DNA from 4 places in the Paenibacillus sp. FSL H8-0282 genome. Region 1 is predicted to be linked to each of the others. Evidence: riboswitches for the same ligand, from Rfam matches in the RefSeq annotation. Region 1 holds a riboswitch; each other region holds the start of a gene.
The links. Region 1 has a riboswitch for cyclic di-AMP ahead of NST94_RS10685 (KamA family radical SAM protein). Riboswitches for the same ligand answer to the same signal wherever they lie in the genome.
Positions count from the first base shown of each region.

Region 1 (3,855 bases):
CTTATACACAGGAATTCGCATCGTCATGCTTTTATCGGAATGAAATTCCTTGTCGACTTGATGAAACTGATCCAAAGCTTCTGCCAAAGCCTCAGGGCCTACCCGGATCACTATTTCCTCCACCTGATCTGCCCTGTTTGAACAGCCGGCCTCTTTGGGTACCTCATGTTGCGAATGAAAGGTATCCTGCGTCAGGAACAAATTCAGCATCCGGGAAAGTCGGAACTCCCGATAGTCCTGCCGAGCCCGGCAATAACCATAGATGTACCAGTTGCTATATTTAAAATGAAGCTTTACTGGTTCCATTTCACGGGTTGTACGTTCATTTTTTACACTGATGTAATCAAAACGGACAACATTTCGTTCCGCAATAGCCGCACGTAAAAGAGGAAGTGCGTCAGGATCCGTACGCCGGGTTTCAAGATCCACCGCGAGACTAGAGGTCTGTGGCTCCGTTCCAATCGTTTGCAGCCGTTCAATGGTTCCTTGCGTATGCTCATCTTCAAACACGGAAGAAAGACTGTTAAGTACAGTAATCAGAGAAGTGACATCATACGAACGGAGCAGGCTTTTATCCATTTTATATCCGTCCATGATGCCATATCCACCTTTAGTACCCTGATACGATACGACCGGGATGCCAGCGGCACAAATCACATCGATATCCCTATAGATTGTTCGCTGGGAAACCTGAAACTCTTCAGCCAGCTTGGAGGCAGATAAAACTTCGTGGTTCAATAGTTTATAGATCATAGAAATCAATCGTTCCAATTTCATGTGTGCATTCCCACCCATTAGTCCATTTCGTGTTACAGCGTGATTATATCATAGATTTTTTCGGGCTAATTTTGGGCGGGAGGAGTTTTGTTGTTGGTGATGAAGAAATATCCTATGACAGAGTCTGACAGAGCTGATTAATCTATTTACAGATTAAATCCGCAGGCTCGCCTGATAAATCATTAACAGAAATAATAGCATCGTTTTTTTTCACAGGTGGGGTCCAATATTGCTCATTCCCAGGCAGGTCATCGAACCATTCGGCGTCCTTTGGACAATCTAGAATCATAAATTTTCCGTATTCCTGATCTCTGGATTGATGGTATTTGAGATAGGCTTTCCCGTTATCAATGGCGAGAATTTCTATCTTTCCTGAGGTGTGGCTCATGGATAAGCGTACTCTTTTGCCAAGTCCTGAGGTTCTGGCTTTGGCTTCTTCTACAATTTGATAGACTTGCTCGAGCGGTAATACGAAATCTCGGTTTCCGGCTACGGGCCGGTTCACAAAGAAGTAGTAGGGTGTAACGCCAGCCCATGAAAGCCGGTCCAGTAGTTCCCCTAAAATAACGGGATCATCGTTGATGCCTTTGAGGATGGGGGTCTGATTTACGACAATTACCCCTGCGTTGTGGAGAGCTTTAAATGCTTTTTTGGCTTCAGGTGTGATTTCACGAGGATGATTGATGTGCGCCATAACATAGATTCGTTTGTCTTCGGTAGAGTAAGTACGAATCAGCTCCAGCAGCTCTTCGTCTTCAGAGATCCGCATCGGATTAAATACGGGAATTTTGGAACCCAGTCTAATGATCTTAACATGCTCAATGCTTCTTAGATTTTCAATAATGGATCTTAGCTTCGGTGTGGAGAGAATTAAACTGTCCCCGCCCGTAAGAAGTACGTTGTTAATCTCCGGATTATTTGCGATATACTCCAAGCCCGGAGAGACATCAGCCATCGCCTCTTTCACGTCATTTCGGAACAGACGCTTACGGAAACAGTAGCGGCAATAAGCCCCGCAGACCTCGGATACAATCAGTAGTGCAGTTGTTCTATACTTGTGCTGACAACCAGGTACCACATAATTCGTGTCCTCATCGGAGGCGTCCCAGCGCCCATACTCCAGCAGTTCACCTTCGTTAGGAATAACCAGCTTACGGATGGGATCATTTGGATCATCCCAGTTAATTAAAGACAGATAGTAGTCATTTACACGAAAAACAAACTTGTCCGTAATTTCTTTCAGATTCTCTTTTTCCAGCTCAGACAACATAGCTATTTTGTTAATATCCGTGAAGTACTTTACCTTTTGCACGTACATCTCTCCTTTGTCTCGTAGTGTGAGAAATGAGGGAGCCTTAGTGTCAAAGGCCAATCTACTGCCAGCAGGGTCCAAAAAAAGCACAAAAAGAGACCCTTAGCAAGGGTCTCTGGTTATGTAAATAACATGAAAAGCAGACCCATCCACTGCTGACGAGGTTAGCTGACGGACTCGGGTAAGATGGTACCCTACATTCTAATGCTCAATGATTCGCCCCAATTAACTGGTTCCCCCGCTTTTCAACTGTAAAAGTTGAAAATTAAGCGTAGATAAAGTATACCCTATGAAGTTTTGAAAAGTCAAAAGAGAATCCTAGATTCACCTTTAATTGCTAGCGCTACTTCCGCCGAGTAGTTTAGGCAACAGCGTTAGCAGCTTCTCCCGGGTTAACGCATCACTAGAGTTCCATTTGCTTCCGTCGAGCAGATAAACATGTCCCTGACGTACTGCCGGGAGATTGTTCCAAAGTGAACTGTCTAGTAATCGTTCCATCGCAGCTCGCGAGTCTTTGCGTTCCGGAATGAGCATGAAGATATGATCTCCGGCGTAGGCAGGCAGTCGCGTTGGATCAACTTCGGCGAACCCTAACTCTTCGTCCAATATGGCCTGGATCTCTTCGGTCGGTTGTAAACCACATGGGGCATAAAGCGCAGTGGAGAATCCGGACATTCCCATAGCATATAGACGATCTCCATGATCATAGACCAAAGCAGAGGCGGTTTCTCCAACTTGAAGGGTTGTCGTGTAAAGCTGCTGCCACATGGCAGCGTTTTTGATTGTGAATGACTCCAGCCATGCTTCGGCTTCGCGCTGTTTACCTAGCCAACTGCCTAATGTCCGCATTCGGTTGTCGAGAGGCGCAAATGAATCAAAGGTGAGTGTCGGAGCGATACCAGAAACTGCTCTGTAGGCTCTTTCATCACTATTTGCCAAAATGATCAAATCTGGGTTTAGGGAAGCGGTCAACTGCGGGTCCAGTGGAAACCCGACGTTGGCGAGCTTCTTAAGCCGATGTTTATAGACGCTGTTCCGGGCGAACGCTTCATCTCCACCGATAGGCTTTACGCCTAACGCGAGAAGGTCGCCAAGTGTTTCGCCATGATAGACAATACGTTTCGCTCGCTCTGGAATCTCCACCTCATGACCCGTCCAATCCTTGACGGTAAGCTTACGACTTTGCTGATGTGCATATTGTCCGGGTGTAACTCCGGTTTTTTGCCGAAAGCGGCGGCTGAAATAGTATTCGTCCGAGAAGCCGACCAGTCTGGCGATTTCCCGCAGTGGTTCAGTCGATTCCTGCAGGAATCGTTTGGAATGATTAATACGCAGATCCGTCAGGTATTCAAGCGGCTTTTTACCCGTAAGCTGCTGAAAGATCGGTGTATATTGCCAGATTGATATTCCCGCCAGTTCAGCTAACTGCTTCACGGTGATACTCTCTGTATAATGCTCCTGAATGAATGTTATGGTCTTTTCTACGGATTCCGTAGGACTTGGCAGGTGTTTGGAAGGGTAATTATGCTCAAAAAGTAGCAGCAGCAATTCTTGGAATTTTAATTGTCGCTTGAATTGTTGTACATCATCGGTGTTATTCCTGTTCATGAGCAGGTCTTCGACTAGTCGGATTACCTTGGTGAACGGGTGCACAATTAACTCCCGTCTGCCGGAAAGTAGCTCTCCAGAATATCGTTTAGGATGCTCGGTTGTATAGATTGCTGTAAAGGTGATGAGGTAATAATACAACGTCAGCTCCTGGTTGT
Region 1 is NZ_CP150146.1:2,484,553-2,488,407, forward strand. It holds gene NST94_RS10680 (YafY family protein) at 1-777, opposite strand, end outside; gene NST94_RS10685 (KamA family radical SAM protein) at 920-2,089, opposite strand; cyclic di-AMP (ydaO/yuaA leader) riboswitch at 2,230-2,371, opposite strand; gene NST94_RS10690 (AraC family transcriptional regulator) at 2,420-3,855, opposite strand, start outside.

Region 2 (3,855 bases), 1.2 Mb from region 1:
CAAAACATTAAAAACCCTCCTATATGTAACTGCTTTGATATTCAAAGGTGACCTTTACCTCTGCTTCACTTTTAAATGATATTGATTCTCATTCTCTGTGTCAACATATAAATTTCAAATTCTGTGGATTTGCAACAATTTCCTTCATATAAAATACAAAAGAGGTTATATTCCGAACGTTCCGGATATAACCTCATCTTTAATCTTCTACTTATTTATTTAAATGATACGGGACAGTCGCTACTACAACGTCCTTTTGATTCATTAGATACGAGCGGATTAAAAAGCTGGTCTGATTATGAAGCACGGCTTGCCACCAATGTTTGGTAATAAACTGTGGAATCAAAATCGTGATGTGATCCGTCGCAGCGGTCTTCCACTCTACCGTATCGATAAACTTCACTAACGGACGAATGATACTACGATATCTGGAACGAAGAACAATCAGGCGTACACCTGGATTCCATTCCTCCCACCGTTGCTCCATCTTATGAATGTCTTCTTCATCAAAGCCTACATACACAGCAACAACATTATCTGTTAGAGACTTCGCATAGCTGATGGAATGTAATACAGCACGTGTAACCCCTGCAACAGGAACAACTACAGTACTTCCTTTAATTACAGGTTTATCAGTAGCCGGACATATACGCAGTTGATCCGCAGTATTCAAATAATGCTTATGAATACGGTGGAACACGAACATTACAGCAGGTAAGAAAATGAATGCCATCCATACGCTCGAGAATTTAGTAATGATAAATATAAGCGTAATCGTCAATGTAGTCAGCATACCGATGGTATTTACTACAAATCTTTTCACCCATCCAGCGGGTCTTGTTTTGATCCAATGCACCATCATCCCCAGTTGGGATAAGGTAAAAGGAATGAACACGCCTACCGCATATAGTGGAATCAAACCTTCCGTATTCCCATGGAATGCAGTCACAAGTATGATAGACATAACTCCTAGAAAAATAATGCCGTTTGAGAAGCCCAGGCGGTCACCACGGACCATAAATGCATGTGGCAGATATTTATCTTTTGCAAACATAAAGGCGAGCAGCGGAAACGCTGAATATGCTGTATTAGCTGCCAAGAACAAAATCACTGCTGTAATCCCTTGAATGAAAAAGTACAATCCGCCACGGCCAAAGGTCGATTCAGCGATCTGAGAGACAACCGTAGCCTTTTCATCTGGCACAATACCATACCAATATGCCAGCACAGTGATTCCGGTAAACATAAAGCCAAGGATAAGTCCCATGATCATTAGCGTCTTGGCTGCATTTTTCTCAGCCGGTGCCTTAAAGTTTGGGATCGCATTAGATACGGCCTCAACCCCCGTTAGGGCTGAACAACCAGAGCTAAACGCTTTTAATAGTAGAAACAAACTTACATTAGATACGGCGCTGCCTATTTCAGGAACATTCGCATGCGCGCCACCCATTGCATATTTAACGATACCGGAGATAATCAGAACAACAATCGAAACCACAAACAAATACACTGGAATTGCGATAAATGAAGCCGATTCAGTCACTCCGCGAAGATTAATGATTGTTAATAAAACGATAACAGATACAGCGATGAGAACAGTATGATTATGAAGACTTGGAAAAGCCGATGTGATCGCATCCGTCCCTGCCGAGGCACTAACCGCTACGGTAAGAATGTAATCCACCAATAATGAACCCCCAGCGAGCAGCCCTGTCGGAATACCAAGATTACTCTTGGCTACGATATAAGCTCCGCCTCCTTGCGGATAAGCAAAAATCGTCTGCCGATAGGATAAAATCAGGATGGCCAGCAGGCCCAATACGGCTAATGCAATTGGCAGGGAATACCAGATGGCAGTAAACCCGGCAGCCACTAGTACAATCAGAATTTGTTCCGTTCCGTAGGCTACAGACGAGAGCGCATCAGAAGACAGAACAGCCAGTGCTTTAACCTTGGATAACTTTTCATGATCGAGTTCATTCGACTTCATCGGACGTCCGATCAATAGTCGTTTTACCTTGCTTACCATGGTGGATACAGTTCCTTTCTTTGGGAGCTGAAACGGAATTTCCGTGCGCTGTTTTCATCGGTGGATTTCATAAATGCAGACACAAAAATAAGCATACGGAAATGATCCGCATGCTTATGCATGGTCATTTTCCCACCTTGCTTACGAGGTTAGCTGGCGGATTCGGGCTGTGGTTATAGCCCTACGGTAGAGGTCTGTTCGACCCGGTTCCGATTCACCCCATTGGCATGAATGCCAAGTTTGGTTCCCCCGTTTTTCCTAAGAAAATTCAGCGCATATTCAACTTCTCACAAGGTCTAATATTAGTCTACAAAGTGCCTACAGTAAAGCGTTGAAAAAAATGAAAAAAGAATGAAAAAACATCCAATAAGCTCAAATATAGCGTCTTATTGGATGCTCTCTTTCATTATCTTCAATTATCCCTCTAGCCCGTGATTTTAATACCTTTTCAGCTTTTTTGTACCTTCCAAAGTAAAAACTAAAATCCTAAGCTCTCCTCAGCATCTACTTCAATCACTTCTTCTTCCCTACGTCCATACCAAAGAAGGAGACTTATTAGAGCAAACGCTATTAAAGCTAACAAAGGAATCGTTATAAATCCGAAGTAGTTCAAGTAATCTTTATTACAAGGAACACCAACTGTACAAGGTAGAACTTTACTTAACGCTGGAATCTTCTGTTCCGCATAATGATAGATTGAGATACTGCCACCAATCAAACTTAATGGAAGCACATAAGGAATGATGCGCTTATCTCCACGGAAAGTGGCAATTCCCAACAAAAATAACTGCGGATACATAAAAATCCGCTGAAACCAGCAAAGCTTACAAGGTTCATACTTCAAGACTTCACTTAAATACAAGCTACCAGCTACAGCAACCAAAGAGACGAACCAGGCCAGATAGAGGCAGTTACGCTTGCAAAAAGATAGGAATTTTGTCACTTTGCCTCCACTGCTTTTGCGGCGGCGTTAATTTCAGATGTAATCGCTTCAATATCGAAAGGTTCAGCCGTTTTCACTCCATTAATGTAGAGCGAAGGCGTAGTTGTCACGCCTGAGTCAGTTGCCAACTGAATGTCTTTCTTCAGCTCATCTGCATAAGTTTTCTCTTGGATGTCTTTACGCAACAGATCGTAATCGATCGCTAATTTCTCTTTTTCAGCAAGGCTTACCAAGAAATCCTCAGTCGCCCATTCCACGCTCTCATCCCCTTGCTGCGCATACACAGCATCATAGAACTTCCAGAATTCATCCTTATTCTGATGGTATACAGACAATGCAGCTAGTGAAGCTGTCTCAGAGTCAGGACCAACGAAAGCCATATTTACAAAGTAAAGAGCTGCTTTTCCCTCGTTGACAAAATCTTGAACAATTTTCGGTTTCATGGAGCCAGCAAACTGGGAACAAGCTGGACATTTGAAATCACCAAATTCAACAAGCTTAACAGGTGCATCCTCATTACCAATCCTAGGTAGCTCACTGTAATTGAATTCTACCGGTTCTCCTGTAGAGACATTCTTTGCTGCATCTTTCGAAGCTAACATAAACAATCCAACAAAAATGATAACTACTACAGCTATTGAACTAATAACTAAAATTCTCGTTTTCTGCTTCTGTTGCTCCTGTTCTACCCGTCGTTTCTCTTGTTTGCTCAACTGGGGAACATTTGGACTTTTTTTAGGTTTACTCAAGGAGAATTCCTTTCTGTCCTCTAGGGACTAATGTAGTTTTTATCATATACATTTAAAATTATATAATTATTAATCTCTTTTTGGCAAACAGTATGGTCAAAAAAAACAGCGTGACTCCAAAAGGAGAAACGCTG
Region 2 is NZ_CP150146.1:3,726,731-3,730,585, forward strand. It holds gene NST94_RS15985 (iron-hydroxamate ABC transporter substrate-binding protein) at 1-8, opposite strand, end outside; gene NST94_RS15990 (APC family permease) at 212-2,029, opposite strand; cyclic di-AMP (ydaO/yuaA leader) riboswitch at 2,154-2,313, opposite strand; gene NST94_RS15995 (disulfide oxidoreductase) at 2,508-2,972, opposite strand; gene NST94_RS16000 (DsbA family protein) at 2,969-3,685, opposite strand.
Region 2: it holds a riboswitch for cyclic di-AMP, as region 1 does, so the genes downstream of both, NST94_RS15990 (APC family permease) here and NST94_RS10685 (KamA family radical SAM protein) in region 1, are expected to answer to the same signal.

Region 3 (3,855 bases), 2.4 Mb from region 1:
ATCCTACCCTTATTACAGCCTTTGGGGCCGCAGATTCTTCTCCAGATACCTCACTTGAAAGAACCGTCATTCATGAGATCGGCCATCAATACTTCTACGGTATGGTAGCCAGTAATGAATTCGAAGAGGCTTGGCTGGATGAAAGCTTTACTTCCTATGCCGAAGACAGACTTATGGAACAAGAATACGGTATCAAGTCTAATTTGCCTTTACAGGCCAGCCTGGTGACTATACCTGAGCCGTTAAATCTGGAAACGTGGAAATATGCAGGGGCGGATTCCTATAGCCGAAATGTTTATATCCGCGGCAAGCTTGTACTTAAAGATATCGAACGCCAGGTAGGTACCAAAGCAATGAACAACATCATGTCCTCCTACGCTCGTAAGTTCCGTTTCCAGCATCCCGCTACGTCAGATTTTCAGAAAGTCGTTGAGAAGGTAACCAAAAAATCATGGCAGGCATATTTCGATGATTACATTTATGGTGATGGTGCGCCTGACTTCTCAGTAGATACGATTACTTTTAAAAAAAATAACAGCGGCGATGCTCAAAGCTACGAATCATTAGTGAAGATTTCAAATAAAGGGAGCCATTACGTTGATGTTCCCGTGAAATTCACATTCGCCGACAGCTCTTCGGTGCAGCGGGTCTGGAACGGTGAAGGAGCAGAGACTACGTTTCAATTGTTAAGCGATAAGCCTCTTCTCTCTGCTGAGATTGACCCTGAGCATTCCATCTTATTGGAGAGCAAACATTTAAACAACTTTAGGCTGGCGGAAATAGAGCCCAAGACGCTCTCTCGCTGGACGTTAAGTGTAACTAAACTACTTGAAACCGTGCTCGGAACTCTTGTCTGGTGAGGTGAATGATTGTGAGAACATCGATAACCCGCGGCTGGCAAAGCATGAAGGAGCAATTTTATATTTTAATTCTGCTCTTCATCTACCGACTGCTCTGGGGCTACTTTATGTATGGTTTCATCCGATCTGCTATTATTCCAATTCTACTGCGCTATCCAGATAAAGACGCCGGCGGCAGCGGTATGGGCAGACTGTTGTATTATATCGAGGGACAGTTCAGCTTGAATACTGACCCTGCGATACGCACTTGGTTATGGATGCTTCTAGGACTTGTTGTCTTGCGACTTCTGCTTTCTCCTTTCATAAGGGCAGGATTGCTGCATGAGCTGCACCAGGAGCGAAAGGGCGAGCGCGGGCTGTTCTTTTTCCCCGGCATGAAGATCTATGGACTACCTGTCTTAGTCTTTAGCCTAATCGAATGGGTGCTGACCCTGCTGCCGCTTTACTGGCTTGCTCCAAAAATGTACGGGCTGTTCTTATCCTCTTTGTTTAACTACACTTTGTTACTTCATTTAGTACCATACGTATTGGCATGGCTTATATATATTTTTATCGTGCGCCTGTTTCTTCTATATATGCAGTTTGGTTACACCGGCGGTACAGGAATGTTCTCCTCACTGTTCATCTGCTTGCGGTCACTGATTCCTGCTATAGGTGTTTCCATTGTACTTGGTGCGGGAGGCTTGCTCCTACTGCTAGTGTGCGGACTGACGGGTCTGTTCTGTCCCGGCCTGCCGGCACTTATAATACGGCAAATCTCACCACTACCTTCTACGCTCTTAAAAATGTGGGGAATCTCTGCACAATATCATCTATGGCGTAGCAAAGCATTTCCACAATAAATTAACCTTATTTGACATAATAAAAAGGTCCCAATTCCTGTATTTAGGAGCTGGGACTTTTTCCCATTACGGATAACTTAAGAGTATTTGCAAAATCATAAAAGCTCTGTTACAATAAGTCCTGTGCTATTAGTAACAATTTTGTAATCAATTGAAACGATTCCTACATAACTAAATGTATTTATCGTAAGTGTAACTGTCGAAACGTCATTCTCTTGGTGCTTAACACGCCTAATTCCTTTGCACCGGGAAGTGGGGGAACCATATTTTGGGTGAATTGATCTCGCTTTACAGGGATCATAGGGAATCTTCTACCGAACCCTTAAGCTAACCTCGCAGGCCTTGGAAGGAGTACATCTTTTGAAAAGACATAATTTAAGAAAAAAATGCGTCGCTGCGGCGCTAGGACTTGTAATGGCATTATCTATTGGTGGAGGAAGCGCCTTTGCCGACTCTAAGATGGACACTGTAATCTCAAAGACTATTGGAGTTGCCTATAAAACCGGAGGTACAAGCACTGCCGGATTTGATTGCTCTGGATTTACAAAATATGTATTCAAGAATGTGGGTCTTACTTTACCTCGTACATCAAAAGCTCAATATAGCGTTGGAACTGCTGTATCCAAAAGCAATCTGCGTTCTGGTGATCTAGTGTTCTTTAACACACTTGGCAATGGAGTATCCCATGTCGGCATTTATGTTGGAAACGGAAAATTCGCACAATCGTCCTCTTCGCGTGGAGTGACCATCACTTCACTCAGTCAGGCCTACTGGGCCAATCGTTATGTTGGCGCTAAAAGAGTAATGAGTACTTCAGCTTATCAAGCTGTAGCCTTCGATTGAAACCTTCCTCACAACTATAACCTCATAATTACAACTATATGAACCTGAATCTGATTATGCCCGTAATCAAATTCGGGTTTTTCTTTTTCCATAATATATTTTTACACTATTAGAGCCCGATTGAAACACGTTTATTTGATAAAAATTGCAATTATATTAAAAATTAGGTCATTATTAACGCTTACATATGCCTTTCTACCGTAAAAATGCCAATTTTTCTGCATTAATATGTTAAAAACGATTGCCAAGCGGCTTTCTGTTTGTTACAATTAGCGCAGTGAGATTTTAGTAACATTTTTGTAATCATTAAGTTGTTATTTACAAAGGTTTTGTCATGTATTGATTACAAGCTAATCCTAATCAACAGTATGAGCCGAGTTTCCTAACTATTAGGAAAACGGGGGAACCAACTTTGGGTGAATTGACCTCCATTATATAGAGGGGTCATAGGGGACCTTCAACCGAACCCTTAAGCTAACCTCGTAGGCATTTGGAAGGGGTATACACTTTTGAAGAAGAAGTTAGCAGCAGCAGTACTAAGCTTTTCCATCATCCTCACCATCGGAGCAGGAAGCGCTTTCGCAGATTCCAAAATGGATAAAGTGATTGACAAGGCCATCGGTACTAAATACGTATCCGGCGGTATATCCACTAACGGATTTGATTGCTCCGGATTTACAATGTATGTGTTTGATAAGATTGGCATTAACCTTCCACACCAATCAGGTTCCCAATATCAAATGGGCACAGCAATCTCCCGTGATGATATAAGAGCCGGAGATCTTGTATTCTTCAATACAAGTGGCAAAGGTGTCTCCCATGTCGGCATTTATGTCGGTGAAGGTAAGTTCGCACACGCTTCTACCTCACGCGGTGTTACGATTAGCTCTCTGAGTGATAGCTACTACGTGAAACGCTACGTTGGTGCTAAGCGCATTATGAGCACAGACGCTTACCAATCGGTTGCTGCTGAATCGGAAGACAATGATGATGTTCAATAAGTAACGTACATAGGCTCTTTTCCAAGGTAACTCTTGGAGGAGAGCTTGTTTTTTTGTCTTATTACTTATTTACCCCTCTCATAATTTGTAAAACATTCCTCTCATATAAAGTTTCTGAGTCGAACCTCCCCCATTTTGTATATAATTAGTAATATAGCAATGTCCTCGTGAAAGGAGATCGTTGACCTTATGATAAATCCCTCGGTAACTTTTCATGTTGTTCCTATGGAGGCAATTCACGGAGAAGCTATTTGTAAGTGGAGCTATACGCCCCCATATAATATTTATGGCTGGATGCCGTGGGAGCAG
Region 3 is NZ_CP150146.1:113,128-116,982, reverse strand. It holds gene NST94_RS00555 (M1 family metallopeptidase) at 1-860, shown strand, start outside; gene NST94_RS00550 (hypothetical protein) at 872-1,702, shown strand; cyclic di-AMP (ydaO/yuaA leader) riboswitch at 1,921-2,059, shown strand; gene NST94_RS00545 (C40 family peptidase) at 2,117-2,545, shown strand; cyclic di-AMP (ydaO/yuaA leader) riboswitch at 2,907-3,049, shown strand; gene NST94_RS00540 (C40 family peptidase) at 3,094-3,546, shown strand; gene NST94_RS00535 (GNAT family N-acetyltransferase) at 3,736-3,855, shown strand, end outside.
Region 3: it holds a riboswitch for cyclic di-AMP, as region 1 does, so the genes downstream of both, NST94_RS00545 (C40 family peptidase) here and NST94_RS10685 (KamA family radical SAM protein) in region 1, are expected to answer to the same signal.

Region 4 (3,855 bases), 3.2 Mb from region 1:
GACCACCTGCCTGATCTACCGTGACGATGGAAGCATGAGCACGGCGGCTCGCAGTCTGGTGCAAGTTACCGAAGAGATGTTTCTGACAGAACGTGAGCAGTAAAGCCGGACCAAATGAATCAAGGGGCGCACCTATTGATCTCCAAATGAGGCAATAAGTGAAGTACTTATAGCGTAATTAGAGAATTTCTCCCTGAAGTTCAGAGATTTCTGTTCAGCAGACTTATAATTAGGGAAAACTTCCCTAATTTTCGGCCGATTCAGTAACTAACTAATAAAGGAATCCCTCTGTTTATTAGGGAGGAATTCCCTGATGTCGTTCATTTAGAGCGAATAGCGGCTATTTTTAGGGAGGTTTTCCTAATTAGTTCACACCCACTCTGTACATCGTACAAACAAAGAACGCATATCGCCCATAATGCACCGTCACAGATACCACAAATCATCTAATTGCAAGCCGTACGATAACCACACCTAGCAAGTCGCGCACCGACCAAACCAACATTATAGAAAACAACGCGTGGTCTAATGTCATACGACACAGTAAATCCATTACTTTTCCTACTCTTTACTCCATAAAAAAGAAGCTGCCTCCAAGTAGAATTCACTACTTTTGAGTCAGCTTCTTTTCCTATGATTCTTGGTTCACAACTTCACTCTCAAAACGGTCAATACTTTCATTAGGACCAATGAGTACCATAACATCGCCTTCACTCAAATAATCATGGGCAGTTGGAGCGACGATTATTCCGCTTTCCCTATTTAGGGCAACAATACTGCAGCCATATTTAGCTCTTGTATTTAAATCAGACAAGCTTCTGCCGTTCATGCAGGAAGGTACGGTCAGCTCGACAATTTTATAATCCTTGGACAGTTCAATATAATCCAGCAAATTGGGCGTCACCAGCTGATGTGCCACACGAATCCCCATATCCCGCTCCGGAAAAATAACCCGATCAACCCCCAGCCGCGACAGTGCGCGGCCATGAAGGATAGAGATTGCCTTAGCCACCACTTGCTTGACTCCAATCTCCTTCAACAAAATGGCCGCCAGAATGCTTCTCTCCATATTGTCACCAATCGCAACAATCCCACAATCAAAGTTCCGTACACCAAGCGAGCGCATAATTCCCTCATCTGTAGCATCTGCTACTACCGTATGCGTCAGCTGATCGCTCATTTCCTCCACGCGTTCTTCATGGTGGTCAATGCCGAGCACCTCGTAGCCCATTTCCATCAGCTCAAGCGCCAGGCTTGAACCGAAGCGACCTAAGCCGATTACTACAAATTGCTGTGCTTTCATTTCTAATTAACTCCTATCCAATAATTATTTTACCTTCCGGATACTTATACAGTGGTTTACCCTGTTTGGGACCGAGTGCATACGCTAAGGTTAGTGGACCTAGCCGACCTGCAAACATCGTCAGACAGAGTAGAATCTTACCGATCGCTGACAGTTCCGGAGTTAGCCCCATAGTCAGTCCTACCGTAGCAAAGGCGGAGGTCGTCTCAAACAAGATTGCCAAGAAATTACTGTCTTCAGTTGTGGAGAGTATCATCGACACAGAGGCGATTAACAACAAAGCCAGCAGCGTGATCGTTAATGCCTTGTAGATGCGCTCTTGAGCCAGCCGATAACGGAACAACACAACATCTTCCCGTCCACGCAGCATAGCAATTACAGCACCAATCATCATTGTAAAGGTTGTTGTCTTGATCCCGCCGCCCGTTGAGCCCGGAGAAGCACCAATAAACATAAGAATCACTATAAAAAATTGTGTAGCCTGCCGAAGTCCAGCAATATCTACTGTGTTCGCGCCAGCCGTACGGGGAGACACGGATTGAAAGAAGGCCGATAATATTTTACCGCCGAAATTCAGTGAACCCAGGGTACGAGTGTTAGTAAACTCAAATATAAAAATAACCAAAGCTCCGATCAGAATCAGCCCTGTGCTGGTGGACAGGACAACTTTACTATGTAGAGACAGCCTGCGGGTTACCCGAAACTCCACCAGATCTGACATTACAATAAAACCAATCCCGCCGGAGACAATCAGAAACATTACAATAATATTCACAAGCGGATCATATACATAATCAGTTAAACTGCGAAAATCCCCAAAAATATCGAACCCCGCATTATTAAACATAGACACCGCATGAAATATGCCATAATAAATCGCTTTTCCCAACGGCATATCAAAAGCCCAGCGAATAGACAGCAGCACAGCGGCACAGCCTTCTATGACAAGAGAATATATGAGGACTCTCCGGATCAGTCGCACAATTCCTTCCATAGAGCCTTGATTCATGGCTTCCTGTAGGATTAGCCTGTCCCGCAAAGATATTTTACGCTTTAACACCAGTGAAAATAGAGTGGCCATGGTCATAAAACCTAAGCCGCCGATCTGGATCAGGATCATAATTACGGTTTTCCCAAAAATCGTGAACGAAGTTCCGGTATCCAGCACAACAAGCCCTGTAACACAGGTTGCCGACGTTGAAGTAAATAATGCATCAATAAATTCCACGGAATTCCCGCTTGTGCTTGAGATGGGCAGCATAAGCAGCAGGGCCCCTATCAGAATGATCGATGCAAAACCAAGCACCAGTATCTGCGGTGGCGAGAGCTTCAGAAACTTAAATTCAGAAATCCTGCGAAACTGTGAAGCCACTTTGCTCACCTTCTTATCAAAAATTCCAACAAAAAAAGCACTGGAAAACCAATGCTGACTTGGTTCCTGCAGTAAATTAGCCTACGAGGTTAGCTGTCGGATTCGGACTGTGCAGGCTGCCCTATTCGTTCCCAGAACGAAATTCACCCCTGATGAAAGTGCCATTTATCGTGTACACTCCACTTTTCATCACTTCTTATGGTTCCCCCGTTTTCACCAGAAATTCGGCTACTATACAATTGCATACAAATTATATACGTTATTTAGTGAATTCACAAAGACACAATTAATGCTCATTCACATGAAAAAATGCGGTTTAAAGAGACTGCATCAAAAGGAGTGCCTTTTCTCATCACTTTTCCGTGTTTTCCCTGCAATTACACCGATTCTCATCATTCGTGCAGAAATGAACACGATAAAATTCATGGTATAAATTCACATGACTATTCTATACTATCTCTATTACCCATAAAAAGAACATATAATGTTTTTTGTAACCAACCAGGCACTAATACTATAATGGAACATAACATTGTCACAGTACATAACAAGGAGGCGTTACATGAATCCCGTCGGCCAGCCCTTACAGCAACGTGCCCTCTCCAAGAGGCTCATCATCTCGGGCATTATCGGTCTTATTCTATTTATTATGTTTCAGATTTCCCCTTCACTGCTTAGTAGTCCTACAGGTGAAGATACCACCGTCATTAGCAAGGCAGAAGCCCGTGATCAAGCCATATTATTCGCAGAACAAAAGCTCAACTACACCGAAGCACCAAACGATCAATGGAATGTACTTTACCAGACGGACTCTTCCTTTTATGGTTATATGTCTCGCGAGAAGCTTGTGGAGGACTACACCAAGAAAAAATTGGATCAAAAATATCCTTTTGATGTCTTTCGTGCAACGCTTACTCCTTCAGCGGAGCAAGAGCCGCAAATCATCGTTGACCTCAATATGTATAACGGTAAGATTGTCGCTTTCTCAAAGGCTGCAAAAGTTACCTCCGAAGAGGGGTCAGGCATCGCTTCCGTTGGTGCAAAAGAGGACAAGGGAGCTGACCTCACTCTAGCGCAGAAGGAGAATCTTGCTCGTCCTTGGCTTCAGGAATGGGAAGTAAATCCTGCCAAGCTACAAATTGAATCGAATACAGGAAGCCATGGGCTAGTGTATACGGAT
Region 4 is NZ_CP150146.1:5,715,807-5,719,661, forward strand. It holds gene NST94_RS24745 (LysR family transcriptional regulator) at 1-103, shown strand, start outside; gene NST94_RS24750 (TrkA family potassium uptake protein) at 632-1,303, opposite strand; gene NST94_RS24755 (TrkH family potassium uptake protein) at 1,317-2,675, opposite strand; cyclic di-AMP (ydaO/yuaA leader) riboswitch at 2,740-2,915, opposite strand; gene NST94_RS24760 (CPBP family intramembrane glutamic endopeptidase) at 3,238-3,855, shown strand, end outside.
Region 4: it holds a riboswitch for cyclic di-AMP, as region 1 does, so the genes downstream of both, NST94_RS24755 (TrkH family potassium uptake protein) here and NST94_RS10685 (KamA family radical SAM protein) in region 1, are expected to answer to the same signal.